3 regions of the Mesorhizobium sp. ESP6-5 genome follow, and region 1 is predicted to be linked to each of the others. Evidence: predicted binding sites of a transcription regulator. Region 1 holds the regulator's gene; each other region holds the start of a gene.

The links. The regulator PhoB, encoded in region 1, activates phosphate uptake and scavenging genes when phosphate is short. The targets are predictions, from matches to a motif close to TGTCATNNANCTGTCAT.
Positions count from the first base shown of each region.
Region 2: LB524_RS21260 (toxic anion resistance protein) is a predicted target of PhoB. The motif match lies at 2,425-2,441, and genes of this name have one in related genera.
Region 3: ppk2 (polyphosphate kinase 2) is a predicted target of PhoB. The motif match lies at 2,731-2,747, and genes of this name have one in related genera.

Region 1 is NZ_JAIUGR010000006.1:237,088-243,212, reverse strand. Features, by position in the region: gene pstC (phosphate ABC transporter permease subunit PstC) at 1-794, shown strand, start outside; gene pstA (phosphate ABC transporter permease PstA) at 798-1,649, shown strand; gene pstB (phosphate ABC transporter ATP-binding protein PstB) at 1,646-2,449, shown strand; gene phoU (phosphate signaling complex protein PhoU) at 2,475-3,182, shown strand; gene phoB (phosphate regulon transcriptional regulator PhoB) at 3,202-3,891, shown strand; gene LB524_RS12215 (ROK family protein) at 3,894-5,129, opposite strand; gene xylF (D-xylose ABC transporter substrate-binding protein) at 5,395-6,125, shown strand, end outside.
Region 2 is NZ_JAIUGR010000013.1:36,036-42,160, forward strand. Features, by position in the region: gene LB524_RS21245 (alpha/beta hydrolase) at 1-423, shown strand, start outside; gene LB524_RS21250 (TetR/AcrR family transcriptional regulator C-terminal domain-containing protein) at 451-1,071, opposite strand; gene LB524_RS21255 (TCR/Tet family MFS transporter) at 1,184-2,347, shown strand; gene LB524_RS21260 (toxic anion resistance protein) at 2,482-3,561, shown strand; gene LB524_RS21265 (substrate-binding domain-containing protein) at 3,573-5,144, shown strand; gene LB524_RS21270 (5-bromo-4-chloroindolyl phosphate hydrolysis family protein) at 5,156-5,773, shown strand; gene LB524_RS21275 (hypothetical protein) at 5,773-6,125, shown strand, end outside.
Region 3 is NZ_JAIUGR010000013.1:22,865-28,989, reverse strand. Features, by position in the region: gene LB524_RS21195 (glycosyl transferase family 90) at 1-395, shown strand, start outside; gene LB524_RS21190 (glycosyl transferase family 90) at 533-1,504, shown strand; gene LB524_RS21185 (aldo/keto reductase) at 1,529-2,572, opposite strand; gene ppk2 (polyphosphate kinase 2) at 2,854-3,774, shown strand; gene LB524_RS21175 (dihydrofolate reductase family protein) at 3,844-4,488, opposite strand; partial or broken gene LB524_RS21170 (glyoxalase superfamily protein) at 4,633-4,743, opposite strand; gene hemB (porphobilinogen synthase) at 5,004-6,035, opposite strand.

The DNA.
Region 1 (6,125 bases):
TCTCCTTTCTGACCACCGAGAGCTGGAATCCCGTCACCGAGAAATTCGGCGCCTTGGCACCCATCTATGGCACCATCATCACTTCGGCCATCGCCATCCTGATCGCTGTGCCGCTCGGTATCGGCATCGCCATTTTTCTCACCGAGCTTTGCCCGCGTCCGCTCCGGCGCCCGATCGGCATGGCCGTGGAACTGCTGGCCGGCATCCCCTCGATCATCTACGGTATCTGGGGCCTGTTCGTGCTGGCACCGTTCCTGCAGACGACAGTGCAACCTTTCATCATCAACGTGTTCCACGGCATTCCCGGCCTTAACAGCCTGTTCGCCGGGCCTCCTTATGGCATCGGCCTGCTGACCTCGGCGATGATCCTGGCCATCATGATCCTGCCTTTCATCACCTCGATCACCAAGGATGTGTTCGACACGGTGCCGCCGGTGCTGAAGGAGTCCGCCTACGGCATTGGCTGCACGACCTGGGAGGTAACACGCCGGGTCGTCGTCCCCTACACCCGCATCGGCATCATGGGCGGCGTCATGCTTGCGCTCGGCCGTGCACTCGGTGAAACCATGGCGGTCACCTTCGTCATCGGCAACGCCCACCGGATCAGCGCCTCGCTGTTCGCGCCGGCAACGACGATCTCGGCAACCATCGCCAACGAATTCACCGAAGCCGTCGGCGATCTCTACACCTCCTCGTTGGTGGCGCTCGGTCTGATCCTGTTCGTCATCACCTTCCTCATCCTTGCCATCGCCCGCTACATGCTGATGCGCATCGATGCCCGTACCGGAGTCTGACCGATGTCGACAGCCGCATCGCTTCACCAGAGCCGCAAGCGCAAGAACGGCGTGATGATGACGCTCTGCGTCATCGCCGCCGGCATCGGCCTTGCTTGGCTGGCACTGATCCTCGGCGCGCTGCTCTATAAGGGCCTGTCGGGCGTTTCGCTCTCAGTGTTCACGGAAATGACCCCGCCGCCCGGTGATGCCGGTGGCCTGCTCAACGCCATCTACGGCAGCATCGTGATGACCATTATCGGCATCGTCGTCGGCACGCCGATCGGCGTGCTGGCCGGCACCTACATGGCCGAATATGGCCGCTTTTCGAAGCTCACCACCGTGGTGCGCTTTATCAACGACATCCTGCTGTCGGCGCCCTCAATCATCATCGGCCTGTTCGTCTACGAATTGATGGTGCGGCCGATGGGGCATTTCTCGGCCATCGCCGGTGCCGTGGCACTGGCCATCCTGGTCATTCCCGTCGTGGTGCGTACCACCGAGGACATGCTCAACCTTGTGCCGAACGCTTTGCGCGAGGCCGGCACGGCGATTGGCGCGCCGCGCTGGGTGGTGATCCGTTCGGTGGCCTACCGCGCGGCGATGTCCGGCATCGTCACCGGCATATTGTTGGCCATTGCCCGCATTTCCGGCGAGACGGCGCCGCTACTCTTCACAGCGCTCAACAACCAGTTCTGGTCGAGCAATCTCAATGCGCCGATGGCCAGCCTGCCGGTGACCATCTTCCAGTTCGCTCTCAGCCCTTACGAGGAGTGGCAGCAACTGGCGTGGACCGGCGCACTCATAATCACATTGACGGTTCTCGCGCTCAGCATCTTTGCGCGCAGCCTGACCGGACGCAGAGAGGACAAATGAGCCAGATGTTGTCTCCAGACATGACGATTGCGACAGAGGCAGCCGCCAAGGCGAAGATCGAGGTCAAGAACCTCAATTTCTACTACGGCCAGTCGAAGGCGCTGAAAGACATCACCTTGTCGCTGCCCGAGCGCAGCGTGACGGCCTTCATCGGACCGTCGGGTTGCGGAAAGTCGACGCTGCTGCGCGTCTTCAACCGCATCTACGAGCTCTACCCCAAGCAGACCGCCGAGGGTCAGGTGCTGCTCGACGGCCAGAACGTTCTCGACCGCTCGCAGGACCTCAACCTGTTGCGCACCAAGATCGGCATGGTGTTCCAGAAGCCGACGCCGTTCCCGATGTCGATCTATGAGAATATCGCCTTCGGCGTCAGGCTCTATGAGAAGATCGGCAAGGCCGAGATGGACGGCCGTGTCGAGCAGGCGTTGAAACGCGCCGCGCTGTGGAACGAGGTCAAGGACAAGCTCAATGCCAGCGGCCTCAGCCTGTCGGGCGGCCAGCAGCAGCGGCTTTGCATCGCCCGCACCGTGGCGGTCAAGCCGGAGGTCATCCTGCTCGACGAACCGGCCTCGGCGCTCGACCCATTGTCGACCGCCAAGATCGAGGAATTGATCGACGAGTTGCAGGCCGACTACACGATCGTCATCGTCACCCACAACATGCAGCAGGCCGCGCGCGTGTCGAAGCAGACGGCTTTCATGTATCTGGGCGAGCTGGTCGAATTCGACAAAACCGAGAAAATCTTCACGTCGCCTCGCGAGAAGCGCACGCAGGACTACATCACCGGCCGCTTCGGCTGATCTCACGCATACGAGGACCAGGATCATGGCCGAACACACAGTCGCAGCCTTCGACGAGGATCTCGGGCAGATCAGCAGGCTGATCAGCGACATGGGCGATCTCGCCGGCACGATGGTCGGCGGCGCCACCAAGGCGCTGCTGAATTCCGACAACGCGCTGGCACAGCGCGTGGTCTCCGACGACGCCATCATGGACGCGCGCCAGCGCGAACTCGATGATCGCGCCATCACCCTGATCGCCAAGCGCCAGCCGATGGCCGACGATCTGCGTCATGTCGTCGGCTCGATCCGCATGGCGGGCGATCTCGAACGCATCGGCGACCTTGCCAAGAACATCGCCAAGCGCGTCGGCTCGGTCGGCCTCACCGCCACGCCGCGCGACCTGTCGCATTCCATCGACTCCATGGCGCAGCTGGTGCTGATCCAGGTGCAGGGCGTCGTCGAGGAATATGCGGCCGGCGATGCCGCCGCCCTCGCCAAGCTCAGGAATGACGACGAACGCATCGACGTCAAATACACTTCGGTCTTCCGCGAACTCCTGACCTACATGATGGAGGATCCCCGCAACATCACGGCTTGCACGCATCTTTTGTTCTGCGCCAAGAATCTCGAACGCATCGGCGACCATGTGACCAACATCGCCGAGAATGCGTATTATGTGCTGACCGGCACGCAACTGCCCGCCAACCGTCCGAAGCAGGACGAGACGGCGATGTCGGTGCCGGCGGCTTGACGGCAGGGATGATCGATCGATGATCGCGCCACGCATCATGGTGGTGGAGGACGAGGAGCCGCTGGGCGTGCTCCTCCGCTACAATCTGGAGTCCGAGGGTTACCAGGTCGAGGTGGTGACACGCGGCGACGAAGCCGAGATACGCCTCCAGGAAAACGTGCCCGACCTGCTGGTGCTCGACTGGATGGTGCCGGCGGTTTCCGGCATCGAACTCTGTCGGCGCCTGCGCATGCGGCCCGAGACGGAGCGATTGCCGATCATCATGCTGACGGCGCGCGGCGAGGAGAGCGATCGCGTGCGCGGCCTCTCGACCGGCGCCGACGACTATCTGGTCAAGCCGTTCTCGACGCCGGAATTCATGGCCCGGGTCAAGGCGCTGCTGCGCCGCGCCAAACCGGAAGTGCTGTCCAGCGTGCTCAAGGTCGGCGACATCGTGCTCGACCGCGAATCGCACCGGGTCTATCGCAAGAAGAGCGAGATCCGGCTCGGACCGACCGAGTTCAGGCTGCTCGAATTCATGATGCGCCATCCCGGCCGCGTGTTCTCGCGCAGCCAGTTGCTCGACAATGTCTGGGGCGAGACGATCTACATCGACGAGCGCACCGTGGATGTGCATGTCGGCCGCCTGCGCAAGGCGGTCAACAATGGCCGCATGCCCGATGTGATACGCACCATCCGTGGCGCAGGCTACGCAATTCGCGAGGACTGAGATCAGGCCACGTTCTTGCCGGATCTCACCTGCACACCCGGCGCGAAGATCTCCTGGTCGACGAAGGTGAGCGCGCGCATGGCGCAGCCCTCGCGGATCAGCGGCAATTCGTTCGGCTCTGTATCGAAGGAAATCGACGTCGAATGCTGGCCGCCGGCGGTCTGGGCGATGGCCTCGCGCAGGGCCGGCTCGATCAGATCGAAGGCGGCGGCGCTGACGCCGACCATCGCAACCGGCGCCGGATCGATCAGCGCGAACAAGCTGCCAAGGCCATAGCCCAGCGCCTCGCCGGCCTTGCGATAGGCCTCGCGCTCCGGTCCGTCTCTTTCGCGCGCCGTGGCCGCCAATGCGCGCATGTCGGCGTCGCTGACGTCGACCGGTTTGGCGTCCTCACCCATCTGTCCTGCATTACGCCAGATGGCATAGTTGCCGGCATAGGCCTCGACGCAGCCGCGCCGCCCGCAGCGGCAGAGCGCGCCGCCGGGGCGATGGATCATGTGGCCGAACTCGCCGCCTGAGGAATGGGTGCCGGTGAACAGCTCGCCCTTCAGCACCAGGCCCATGCCGATGCCGTGCGAGAGCAGGATGGCGATGAAGTCGTCGCGGTAGCGCTCGGGGTCGCGCCAGCGCAGCGCCACAGCCATCATGTTGCAGTCGTTCTCCATGGTGGCGGGGATGCCGAATTCGGCTTCGAGTATATCGGCGAAGGCAATGTCCGTCTGCGGCGTGATCGGCGACCACAGCATGGCGCGCGCCTCGGTGTCGGTGATGCCCTGGATCGCCAGCGCGATGCGGGCAATGCTGGCGACATCGAGGTCGGGATCCTCGAGGCGGCGCCGGACGATGGCCACGCATTCGCCGATCAGCGCCTCGCGCGACATGGTCAGCGTGTCCAGCCGGCGCTGCTCCTCCGATATCACCTGGCCGGCGTAGTCGATGACGGCGACGGAGAGGAAATTCAGCGACAGCACCACGGTCATGACCGCCGCGGCCTCGGGGTTGAGACAAAGGCCCACCTGCGGCCGGCCGCGTTTCAGTGAGCCGGCCTCGTTCGGCTTGCCTTCGCTCAGGATACCTTCGCCGATCAGGTCGGCTGATATCGCCGATATGGTCGAGTGGCTCAGGGCGGTGGTGGCGGCGATCTCAGTGCGCGAGGGCTGGCCACCCCGGCGCACGGCTCCAATCACCATTGCGCGGTTGCGCCGGCGCAGATCGTCGTGGCGGATTCCGACCGACATGATTTCCCTCCCCGTCGCCGCGGTTCTTGACGCCCCTCGAACACCTCCGGCAACGGGTCGAATACTGGCAGAAGCGGCTGGGGCTGTCATTTATTTATTGCGGGGCTCGAAAAAAGGCTTCCGGCACCTCAAAATCCGTCAGAATCGATGTTGACAGTGTTCCGGCGATGGACCAGTGTTTTTTCGAGGCTCGAAAAAATTAGGGCCTTTGTGCCGGCCTTAGGGCCAGTTTGGTCGCGCCACACGCGGGCGCAGGGAGGATATCATGAAGAGATTCACAGTCGCCATTCTGGCGGGTGTCGCCATGTCGCTGACGCTGGCGTCGGTCGCGCAGGCGAAGGGCAAGGTTATCGGCGTGTCGTGGTCCAACTTCCAGGAGGAGCGCTGGAAGACCGACGAGGCCGCCATGAAGAAGGCGATCGAGGCCGCGGGCGACAAGTACATTTCCGCCGATGCGCAGTCCAATCCTGGCAAGCAGCTGACCGATGTCGAGAGCCTGATTTCGCAGGGTGCCAATTCGCTGATCATCCTGGCGCAGGACGCGTCGGCCATCGGCCCGGCGGTACAGAAGGCGCTCGACGAGGGCATTCCGGTCGTCGGCTATGACCGCCTGATCGAGAACAAGGACGTCTTCTACCTGACCTTCGACAACAAGGAAGTCGGCCGCATGCAGGCCCGCGAAGTGTTCAAGGTGAAGCCTGAGGGCAATTACGTCTTCATCAAGGGCTCGGGCGCCGATCCGAATGCCGACTTCCTGTTCTCGGGCTCTATGGAAGTGCTGAAAGCGGCAATAGACAGCGGCAAGATCAAGAATGTCGGCGAAGCCTATACGGACGGCTGGCTGCCCGCCAACGCCCAGAAGAACATGGAACAGTTCCTCACCGCCAACGACAACAAGGTCGACGCCGTGGTCGCCGCCAATGACGGCACCGCCGGCGGCGTCGTTGCGGCGCTGACGGCGCAGGGGCTCGCCGGCACCGTGCCGGTCTCCGGCCA
Region 2 (6,125 bases), on a different contig from region 1:
ACGCGCTTCGGCCAGCAAAGCATCCGTGTCGAAACCGCCGCCTTCGCGGCATTCGCAAGCGAAGTCGCCGCGCGCCATGGGCTCGATCTCGCCCACGCGACATTCATTGGCTATTCGAACGGCGCCAATCTGGTTTCGAGCCTGATGCTGCTCCATCCCGGCATTGTCCGGAGCGCGGCGCTGCTGAGGCCAATGCCGGTGCTCGACAAGGTGCCTTCAACGGACCTCATGGGCACACGGACGCTGATCATTGCCGGGGCGGCGGACGAGACCTACGGGCCTTTCGCGTTGGCGCTGGTGACGCTGCTCAGCCGGCACGGTAGCGAGATCGACGCCCGGATCGTTCCATCAGGCCACGAAATCGGCGACCCGGACGCCGCGATCGTCGAGCGATGGCTGGCCGGAGCGGCACAGGGAGGCTGACCGCCTCTGCGACCGCTCGCTGCCCAATCAGCGTTCGGCCACCATTCGAACTTCTGCCCCGGCGATCAGCAGGGCGAGCCCGCTTTCAAACAGCGCCTCGTGTCCGCCGGCACGGTAGTGCACCAAGGCTTCGCGCAAGAGCGGATGATCATGCGCCGCGGCATCTAGCGCTTCGCCACGCCCCGGACCTGACGGATATTCGGCTTGCTCCTCCGTGACACAGCCGACCGTGTAGCGGCCGACCGTCATCAGCAATTCCATGGCTGGAATCGCCGCCATGCCCTCGCCCGCCAGGAATTCCAGCAGCCGCTCGAAGTGCCCGAGCTCTTGCGGATCCGCTTCCGTGCCGGCGTGGACACGCGCGCCGTCGCGATAGGCAATCAGGGCGCTGCGAAAGCTGCGGGCATTCTTGCGCACGAAATCCTGCCAGGTCTCGCCGAGCCGTGGTGTTCGATGCCGATGGCCGCGCCGCAAGATCTCTTCGTTCATCGCGTCGAGCAAGGCGCGCTTGCTCCTGAAATGCCAGTAGAGTGCCGGCTGCTGCACCTTGAGCCGCTGCGCCAAAAGGCGGGTCGACAGCGCATCGATGCCAACCTCGTTGAGCAAGCCTAGCGCTTCGTCGACGATCATCGTCTTGTCCAGTTTCATGCGAATCCGTCTGGTCCTCCAGCTTGCGCCGTGAATTTATCAGTGATAAACCTTCCTTATCAACGATAAATTCCTGAGTCCGATCGTGAAAAGAGCTTATCTCGTCGTCCTGATGGCGATGGCACTGGACGCCGTGGGCGTGGGGCTGATGATGCCGGTGCTGCCGGGCTTGCTGCGCACGGTCGGCCATGTCGACGATATCGGCTGGATTTTTGGCGCCTTCCTGTCGGCCTACGCCGCCATGCAGGTGCTTTTTTCGCCGCTGCTCGGCGCCCTGTCCGACCGCTACGGCCGTCGGCCGGTCTTGCTCGTCTCGCTCACGGGATCGATGGCGGACTATCTGTTCATGGCCTTCGCGCCAACACTGCCGCTGCTGTTCGTTGGCCGGCTGATCGCGGGCGTCACCGGCGCCAGCATGGCGGTAGCTTCCGCCTACATGGCAGATATCAGCAGCCAGGATCGTCGGGCTCGGGGTTTTGGCCATCTCAACGCCGCCTTTGGCGTCGGCTTCATAGCCGGTCCGGCGCTTGGTGGCCTGCTTGGTGACGTTTGGCTACGCACGCCCTTCCTGGTTGCGGCAGCACTCAACGGGATCAACCTGGTACTGGCTTTCTTCCTGCTGCCGGAACCGAAGCGCGCGGGCGGCGCAAGCGAAATGCCGTCTTTCAACCCGCTGGCGCCGTTGCGTTGGGCGCTGACTTTCCCGGCCCTTTTGCCGCTGCTTGGTGCCTTCGCCGTTCTTGCCCTGGTCGGCGAAGTCGGCGGCACCATCTGGGTGCTCTATGTCCAAGGCAAATTCGCCTGGGACCTGTTCACCGTCGGCATCTCGTTGGCGCTGTTCGGGCTCTTCCATGCTGGAGCCCAGGGTTTTGTTGCCGGGCCGATCACCGAGCGCTGGGGCGAGAAAGCAGCGCTGATCATCGCCATCCTCGCCGACAGCACGGCCTATATATCGATAGCGCTGGCCTGGCAGGGCTGGATGGCCTTCGCCCTGCTGCCGCTGTTCTGTCTCGGCGGGATCGGAGCTCCGGCATTGCAGTCGCTGTTGACCTCACGCGTCGGCGCCGACCATCAGGGACGGCTGCAGGGCGTGCTCACCAGCATGACCAGCCTGGTCTCGGTGTTCGGGCCCTTCATCATCGCCATGCTCTATTTCCGCACGCGCACCGTCTTTCCCGGCACAGTCTGGATCGCGGGGGCGGCGCTTTATGTGCTGTGCCTGCCATTGCTCCTGCGAACCGGGTCATCTCCAGCCGTGCGGGAGGCCGCCGAATAGATATTTCTTGACGCTAGGCCGGAAGACGGCACTGTTCACCGCCGAAAACGGCCTCGGACTACCGTTTTCCACAGCGGCGACATATCACTGTCACAGATTACCTATCGAGATGCTGTTACCGAGGGGAAGTCTGCATGGCCGACAAGAACAGCATCACTCTGCTCGACGATACTTCGACGTTGCCGGCAATCGTAGCCGATCCGTCCGACATCGCCAGAATCGAAAGCACGATCGACGTCAGAGACCGTGCCGGCATTTCTGTCTATGGCGACCGTGCCCAGCAGGCAGTCAGCGACTATGCCGACAAGATATTGTCCCAGTTGCGCAACCGGGACCTCGGCGACACCGGCGATCTCCTGACCGACATCATCATGAAGGCCAAGAATCTCGATCCGGCCTCGCTCAAGGACCAGGGTTTCCTCAGCGGCCTGTTCTCCTCGTTCAAGGCGCGGCTCGAGCGCTTCAAGGAGAAATACGAGGACGTGGCGGGACAGATCGATCGCATCGGCCTCGAACTCGACCGTCACAAGGACACGCTGCGGCGCGACATTGCCGTGCTCGACGACCTCCATGAGCAGACCAAGGGCTCCATCCTCAAGCTCGATGCCTATGTGCAGGCCGGCAAGAAATTCGTCGATGACTACCGCGCCAACGAGTTGCCGAAGCTGAAGGTCGCGGCGGATACCGCTAGCGGCGACACTGGAGGCACGCTGGAGGCGCAAACCTATCAGGACGCCGTGCAGGCGCTCGACCGCCTGGAAAAGCGGATCTTCTACCTGGTGCAGGCGCGCCAGCTCGGCATCCAGCAATTGCCGCAGATCCGCATCGTCCAGTCGGGCGACGAAACGCTGATCGAGAATTTGCAAGCAACCTCGGCGCTGACCGTGCCGGCATGGAAGCAGAAGATGGTCATCCTGCTTGGGCTGACCAACCAGAAGTCGGCGCTCGAACTGCAAAAGACCGTGACCGACGCAACCAACGAGATGATCCGCCAAACGTCGAAAATGATGAAGGACCAGGCGATTTCGGTCGAGGAACAGGCGCAGCGCGGCATCGTCGACGTCGAGACACTGGCGCAGGCCAATCGCGATCTCATCGACACGGTACAAGGTGTGCTGAAAGTCCAGCAGGAGGGCCGCCAGAAGCGGGCCGACGCCGAAAAACAGATGGACCAGATGACGATCGACTTGAAGAAAGCGCTGACCCAGTCCTGATCGGAACCGCCATGCCGAAGACGCTGACGTCCGTTCTGCTGCTCGCCTTCGCGATGTTTTTGACGGCCTGCAATTCCAGCCAAGTCCAATTCTCGATCGTCTCCGGCTCCGAGAATACGGTGCTGGAGCCGATCGTCCAGGAATTCTGCGCCAAGCAAGGCGCGACCTGCACCATTTCCTATCAAGGCTCGCTCGACATCGGGCTGGGACTGCAAAAGCCTGGCGGCCTCGACAAGGATGCGGTTTGGCCGGCCTCCAGCGTCTGGGTCGACCTGTTCGACAGCGGCCGCAAGGTGCGCAACCTGACGTCGATCGTGCAGATGCCGGTCATTCTGGGCGTGCGCAAATCCAAGGCCACCGAACTCGGCTGGGTCGGCAAGCCGGTCTTCATGAAGGACATCCTGGCCGCGGTGAAGGACGGCAAGCTGAAATTCCTGATGACGTCGGCGACGCAGTCCAATTCGGGCGCCAGCGCCTATCTCGCCATGCTGTCCAGCGCGCTCGGCGGCAAGCAGGTGATCGAGCCGGGCGACCTCGACAATCCCGCCGTGCACGACACAGTAAGTGCCTTGCTGCAAGGCGTCGAGCGTTCGTCCGGTTCGTCGGGCTGGCTCGCCGATCTTTACGTCGACAGCGCCGGCAAGGGCACCGTCTACGACGCGATGTGGAACTACGAGGCGACGCTGAAGGAGACCAACGACAAACTCAAGCAGATGGGCAACGAGCCGCTCTATGCCATCTATCCGGCCGACGGCGTCGCTGTCGGCGACTCGCCGCTCGGCTTCATCGATCATGGACGCGGAGCCGATGTCGAAAAATTCTTCACCGACCTGCTCGCCTATCTGCAGTCGGACGCAGCACGCAAACGCATCGCCGGTACAGGCCGGCGGCTGCCGCTCGGGGGCGCGGCCATCCAGGCCGCCGCCGAGCCGGATTGGAATTTTGATCCCGGCAAGCTGGTGACGTCGATCCGCATGCCCGAACCGGCCGTGATCCGCAAGGCGCTCGACCTCTACCAGGAAGCCTTGCGCAAGCCTTCGCTGACGGCGCTGTGCTTCGACTTCTCCGGCTCGATGGAAGACCAGGGCGAGAAACAGTTGCAGGCCGCCGCGCAATTCCTGTTCACGCCGGAAAAGGCGAGCGAGGTGCTGGTGCAGTGGACGCCGTCCGACCACATCTTCGTGCTGCCTTTCGACGCCGTCGTGCGCGACACATTCGAGGCGAAGGGCGACGCGGCGGGCCAGAGCGAGCTGCTGGCGGACGTTGCCCAGCAACGCGCCGGCGGCGGCACCGATATGTATGCCTGTGCCGACCAGGCCCTTCAGAAGATCGTTGCCACGGCGGACCTTTCGAAATACCTCCCGGCCATCATCATCATGACCGATGGCCGCACCGATGGCGGCGCGGACCTGTTTCTCGCTGAGTGGCGCAACGCCGCCGTGCGCGTGCCGGTCTTCGGCGTCACCTTCGGCGACGCCGACAAGAGCCAGCTCGACAGTCTCGCCAAGGCGACGTCGGCACGGGTCTTCGATGGCAGCGGCGATCTGGCCGGCGCCTTCCGCGCCGCGCGCGGCTACAATTAGAGCCTGCCGGGATGCGTGGCTTGTTCGGCAATGACTGGAACTGGATCGCGGCGGGCGGGATATCTGCGGTGTTGCTTGTCGGCTTGGGTTTTCTGACCCAGTTCCCGTTCCTGGTGTCGGCCATCATCGCGGCCCTCGTCTTTGCCGGACTGGTGTTCGTGCTGGCGCCGCGACAGCTTTTCGAAGGGCTCGACCTCAGCACGCTCAGCGGCAGCAAAGTGGCCTTCGCCCGCGAACTCCTGGCGCAAGCGCAGCCAGCCGCGGACCGGCTGTCGGCAACGGCCGGTTCGATCGCCGATAAGGACATGAAAGCCAAGGTGAAGAACCTGTCCGACATCGCCGCCGACGTGATTTCCAAAGTCGAGACGAAGCCGGAAACCGCGCCCTCGGTGCGGCGTTTCCTCACCTACTACGTGCCGCAGGCGGCGGAAGTGGCGGAAGGCTACGCGACGCTGGCGAACCGGCGTGCACCCAGCCAGGTCCGGCTCGCCAATGTCGGCGCCGTCATCACCAAGCTTCAGGACGCCTTCGTGCATTATGCCGACAGCCTGGCCGACAGCGAACTTGGCACGCTCGACGTCGACCTGCGACTCATTCAGGAGTCGTTGAAAGAGGATATCGGACGCTGATGGCCATTTCGCGCCGCGCTTTCGGACTGGGTCTGCTGGGTGCCGCCGCTGCCGGCACCGGCGGCTATTTGACGCTGAAGGATCGTCCCGAATTCCGTGGCTATCTTGGCAACAAAGCGCATCTGTTCGGCTTCATCGGCGGCGAGAAGCAGGCATTCCTGGCCGATCCGGACGTCGTGCATGCGCTTGGCGGCTACGGGCTGGAACTCGATGCGCGTGTCGCCGGTTCCGTGGAGATGGTGCGCGAGCCGGCATTGCTCACCCAAAAACCGCAATTCCTGTGGCCCTCATCCTCGATCATGGTCGACCTCGCGCACAAGAGCGGTGTCTCGATCCGCAACGACCAGGTCGT
Region 3 (6,125 bases), on a different contig from region 1:
TTCTCAGCATCAGCCAGCACCAGCGCTATCGCTACATCGTCTCGCTCGAGGGCAACGACGTGGCGACCAATCTCAAATGGATCATGAATTCGAAGTCGCTCTGCATGATGCCGCCGCCGACCTATGAGACATGGTTTGCGGAGCGGCAGCTCGAAGCCAACGTCCACTATGTGCCGCTCGCGGCGGATTTCTCGAACCTTGAGGACCACGTCGCCTATTTCGAGCGGAATCCGGCGGAGGCGGAGCGCATCATCGCGGCTGCGAACGCCTATTGCCGGACATTCGACGACGAACAGACCGAGCAGACGATCTCCCTGCTGGTGCTCTACAAATACTTCGTGCTGTCGGGCCAGATCAAACCGGATGCCGAGGTGTGGCGCTACATAACGGGCTAGTTGCGGCGCTCGGTCGAGGCCGCCAGCCGCATTCGGGCGCTATCGGAATGCGTGGCTGGATGGTAGGGCAATCATGCTGCGGGAACCATCCCGACCTTCACTTGTTCAACCGCGTTTATCTTTGATCAAAAGAGTCCATGGCCACCCTCCAACGAACGACGGCAAAGGTCTTCTACTATGCGCGGAACGTCATGCGCGATATCGCGCCCCAGGCGATCTTCCGGCGGCGATTGGCCAGCCGCCTGCAGCAGGCCAGGCTCTCGGACGAGGTCGTGCGCCGGCGACTGAATCACTACAACAAGCTGCAGGACGCTTTTACACCAGGCCCGGATGCTGTGCGCATCGACAAGATACCGTTTGAACCGAGCATGTACTATTACGACCTGAAGGAATTTGCCCGCTATTTCGATCCATCATTGCTCATCGACCTGAAGTTCGGTGATGTCATCGGCGTGCCCAAGCTGCCGACCCTCGTCAAGGACCGGCCGATCCGCGCCGACAACGGCAATGCCGTCGTCATGAAGTTCAACAAATTCCGCCACTTCCACATGCCCCTCGATACCGTCGCCTTCGCCGACAAGCGCCCTGCCGTGGTCTGGCGCGGCGACCTCAACAACCCGATCAGGACACGGTTCCTGGATGTCGCGCGCGACTTGCCGTTCTGCGATGCCGGTTCGCACAAGCGCAGCGCACCGGCTAAGTACAGCAAGCCTTTCCTCAGCATCAGCCAGCACCTGCGCTATCGCTACATCGTCTCGCTGGAGGGCAATGACGTGGCGACCAACCTCAAATGGATCATGAATTCCAACTCGCTCTGTCTGATGCCGCCGCCGACCTACGAAACATGGTTCGGCGAGAGCCAGCTCGAGGCCGGTATCCACTATGCGCCGCTTGACCCGGATTTTGCCGATCTCGGCGAAAAAGTGCGCTATTTTGAAGGGCACCCCGCCGCGGCGGAGCGCATCATCGCCGCAGCCAATGCCTATTGCCGCAAATTCTCCAATGAACGGGACGAGCATGCGATCTCCTTGCTCGTCCTCTACAAATATTTCGTGCTCGGCGGCCAGATCGAACCCGATCCCGAACTCTGGCGGTTTATCGGCGGCTAGCTCTTGCTCTCTGCCTGACGCTGATCAGATATCGCTGCGGTCGAGAACCAGATCGGCTGGGCCGAAGCGATCCTTCGCTGTCAGTTGCTGGTGCCAGTAGGGGTAGAGCAGAGCCGGCCGGCTGACCGCGTCGAGGCGCTGGCGTTCTTCGGTGCCGAGCTTCAGGGCCGCCGCCGCAAGGTTGTCCTTGAGCTGAACGTCATTGCGGGCACCGATCACCAGCGAGGAGACCGCAGGGCGTCCGAGCAGCCAGGCGAGCGCCACCTGCGCCGCCGAGACGCCACGATCCTTGCCGATCTCGACCAGCACATCGACAATCCGCCACAGCCGGTCCTCGTCGCGGATCGGCGGCTCGGACCAGCCGGCAAGCTGGCGAGCGGTCGGGCTGTCGCGGCGGTATTTGCCCGACAGCAGGCCGCCGGCGAGCGGGCTCCAGACCAAAACGCCCACCCCCTGGTCGACCGAGATCGGCAAGAGCTCGTACTCGGCCTCGCGCGCTTCCAGCGTATAGTGGATCTGCTGGGTGACGAAGCGTTGCTGGTGACGGCTGTCGCTGATGGAAAGCGCCTTCATCACCTGCCAGCCGGAATAGTTGGAGCAGCCGATGTAGCGCACCTTGCCCTGGCTGACCAAACTGTCGAGCGCGGCAACGGTCTCCTCGAGCGGAGTGAGGCCGTCCCATTGGTGGACGAAATAGATGTCGATGACATCGGTCTTCAAGCGCTTCAGGCTGCTCTCGCATTCACGGATCAGATGATGGCGCGACAGGCCCTCGTCGTTCGGGCCCTTGCCGATCCGCATCCGCGCCTTGGACGCGATCAGCACATCGTTCTTGCGCTTGCCGCCGAGAGCTTCGCCTATGATCTCTTCGGAGAGGCCGTTGGAATAGACATTGGCGGTGTCGATGAGGTTGATGCCGGCATCGATGCACATATCGATCATCCGCTTGGCTTCGGCGAGATCGCTGTTGCCGACCGCGGCGAAGGGCCCGGCGCCGCCGAATGTCATGGTGCCAAGCGTCAGTGTCGAAACCTTCAGGCCGGAACGGCCAAGGGTGCGGTATTCCATGTCAGATCCTCACGATTTTGTTGAAGAGGCGTGCCGGCAAGGCAGGCCTGGAAGGCGACCGCGCATTTGTAGGATAATTCGGCCGGCTTGTCGCCATGCGACGACGGTCGATCGATCGTACATTGCGGAATTTGCAACGCCGGCAATTGCGCCTGTGCTGCAATAAAACCGTCACCGCCGGCCTATATTGAAGTCGGCTCAGGTGTTTCCATTCCCGGCCGCCGGCCAGCAATTGGAGCGCCCAGTGGTAACCGACAGGGCTTGCAAGCGGAGCAGTTGATATGACCGAGCTGAAACAGAATTCCCCTGCCAAGGACTGGCTTGAAGCCGAGCTCGCCGACACGCTCGACGAGGACTATGAGCTCGAAATGTCGGAGCCGGCCCTCTCGATGGAGATCGCCAAGATCTACAAGAACTCGCATCCGCCTTCGATCGATCGCATGCAGTATTTTCGCGACCTGATCAGCCTCCAGTCGGAATTGATCAAGCTGCAGTCCTGGGTCGCCTACCACAAGAAGAAACTGGTGGTGATATTCGAGGGCCGCGACTCCGCTGGCAAGGGCGGCGTCATCAAGCGCATCACACAGCGGCTCAATCCGCGTATCTGCCGCGTCGTGGCGCTTCCGGCTCCGACCGAACGCGAGAAGTCGCAATGGTATTTCCAGCGCTATGTCCCGCATTTGCCGGCAGGCGGCGAGATCGTTTTGCTCGACCGCTCCTGGTACAACCGCTCCGGCGTCGAACGGGTAATGGGTTTTGCCAGCCCCGAGCAGGTCGAGGAGTTCTTCCATGACGTGCCGGAGTTCGAGCGCATGCTGGTGCGCTCGGGCATCACCGTGGTCAAATATTGGTTCTCGATCACCGACGAGGAACAGCAAATGCGCTTCCTGATGCGGATCCACGACCCGATGAAACAGTGGAAGCTGTCGCCGATGGACCTGCAGTCGCGGGTGCGCTGGGAACACTACACCAAGGCCAAGGAGGAGACCTTCGCCCGCACCAACATTCCCGAGGCGCCCTGGTTCATCGTCGAGGGTAACGACAAGAAGCGCGCGCGGCTGAACTGCATCGACCATCTGCTCAAGCAGCTGCCGTATGAAGAGGTGCCGCACGAGGAGATCACGCTGCCGGAGCGCGTCTTCAACCCGGAATACGAGCGCCAGGTGCTGCCGCGCGAGCTTTACGTGCCGGAGAAGTATTGAGCGAGAGTTTTGTCTTTCTCCCCGTATAGTGACGGGGAGAAATGGGCTTTCGTCGAGGGTTTCGCCACCTTACGCCCGCTTGATCACCACGTGCGTGGCCAGTGCCGTCGCCACCTGTTCGCCGCACTGGTAGCCCAGATTCAGCATGTCGAGGCCCGCAAAAAGGTTCTCGCCTCTGCCAAGCAGCACCGGCGAGATCGCCAGGTGCATCTCGTCGATCAGCTTTTCCTGCAGATACTGCCGGATGGTGGAGACGCCGCCGCCGACCCGCACATCCTTGCCTGACGCGGCGGCTTTGGCTTGTTCGAGAGCCGAATGGATGCCGTCGGTTACGAAATAAAAAGTCGTGCCGCCTTCCATCACGATGGGATCGCGCTTGTAATGCGTCAGCACGAAGGTCGGGACGTGATAGGGCGGATTGTCGCCCCACCAGCCCTTCCAGCTGTCGTCAGGCCACTCGCCCCGGATCGGCCCGAACATGTTGCGGCCGAGGATCCAGGCGCCGACATTCTCGAAGCTGCGCGCCGCAAAGTCTTCGTCAACGCCTGTCTCGCCGCCTTCCTGGCCAAACATCTTGCGGAAGGTGCGGGTGCTGAAAGCCCATTTGTGCAGGGCCGGTCCGCCGACACCGAGCGGATTTTCAAGGCTCTGATCGGGACCGGCGCCATAGCCGTCAAGCGACAGGCTGAAAGCGTTGACGCGAAGTTTGGACATGAGAACCTCCTCCTTGAGAACCAGTTGTCTTTTGCAAGTGGTTTCTTCTAGCAAACTGATTTTGAATTGCAAGTGGTTTTTCGAGCCGGAAAAGGTATTTCCGATTGCCGCCAAGCTACGGCCGCCGCCTCATTGGCCGGTCGGTTGGCGCGCGACGATCTCAAGGGCCTCGCTGTGGCTGATCGTCAGGTCGCGGGCGGCAAGCGCCTCCCGCATGGCTTTCGCCATCGTCTTGGCGTCGCGATAGGCAAGCATGTCCGTTTCCTCGGGTCACGGCGAAGCCTTCGTCAGTGCCCGCAATGCCGACACCTTCGCCCGACGGTGAAACGGGTCAGGAAGCATCCTCAGGAGGCGTCCGCCATGCCTCTTGGCCGAGGTGCGGGCTGCCGGCCGCTTCCGGCCATGCTTCCATCATAGCTGCAGCCGCCAGTTTTTGTCAGCGGGTTTTCGATAGAACCGCCGACCAGTTGAAAGAGTGGTGACATCTACTGAAGTGCCTTGCCCGGGAAGTCGGGCTACCCCTTCAGCATCACAGCCACTTCGGGTGCGAAATAGGTCAGGATGCCGTCGCAGCCGGCGCGCTTGAAGGCGAGCAACGATTCCAGCATCGCCTTCTCTCCATCGATCCAGCCATTGGAATCAGCCGCCTTGATCATCGAATATTCGCCCGAGACCTGGTAGGCGAAGGTCGGCATCTGGAATTCGTCCTTCAGCCGGCGGATGATGTCGAGATAGGGCAGGCCGGGCTTGACCATCAGCATGTCTGCGCCCTCGGCGAGGTCCTGTTCGGCCTCGCGCACCGCCTCGTCCGAATTGGCGTGGTCGATATAATAAGTCTTCTTGTCGCCCTTGAGCAGACCGGCGGTGCCGACCGCCTCGCGATAGGGGCCGTAGAAGGCCGAGGCGAATTTGGTGGCGTAGGACATGATCGCCACGTCCTGGAAACCGCTGGCGTCGAGCGCGTCGCGGATGGCGCCGATACGGCCGTCCATCATGTCGGACGGCGCGATGATGTCGGCGCCGGCCGCTGCCTGGATGACGGCCGCCGCCGCGACCTGTTCGACGGTCTCGTCATTGACGATGATGCCATCGCGCAGGATGCCGTCATGGCCATGGCTCGTGAACGGGTCGAGTGCGGCGTCTGTGATGATGCCGATCTCGGGTACCGCGTCTTTGATGGCGCGTGTGGCGCGGTTGATGATGTTTTCAGGGTCGAGGATGTGGGAACCCGTCTGGTCGCGCAGGCCGAGATCGACGTTGGGGAAGGTGGCAAGGGCCGGGATGCCGAGCTTGGCCGCCCGTTCGGCCTCCTTGACGGCAAGGTCGACCGAAAGCCGGAAGACGCCGGGCATGGCGGCAATCGGCTCCCGGACATTCCTGCCCTCGACGACGAAGATCGGCCAGATCAGGTCGTCGACCGAAAGCCTGTTCTCCTGCACGAGCCGGCGCGACCAGTCGGCCTTGCGCATGCGGCGCAGGCGGCGGCTGCCGGTGACGTCATCGACGCTGCGCGTGCCGGCAGCTTTTGCTGGGGTGAATTTGTTCATGGCCAAAACTCCGGATCCGCGGCTTTTACCACGAGCCCTTGTGGTGACCAATGCGACACGTTTGTGCCAGCGCCGAAAGCTGCCACAGCG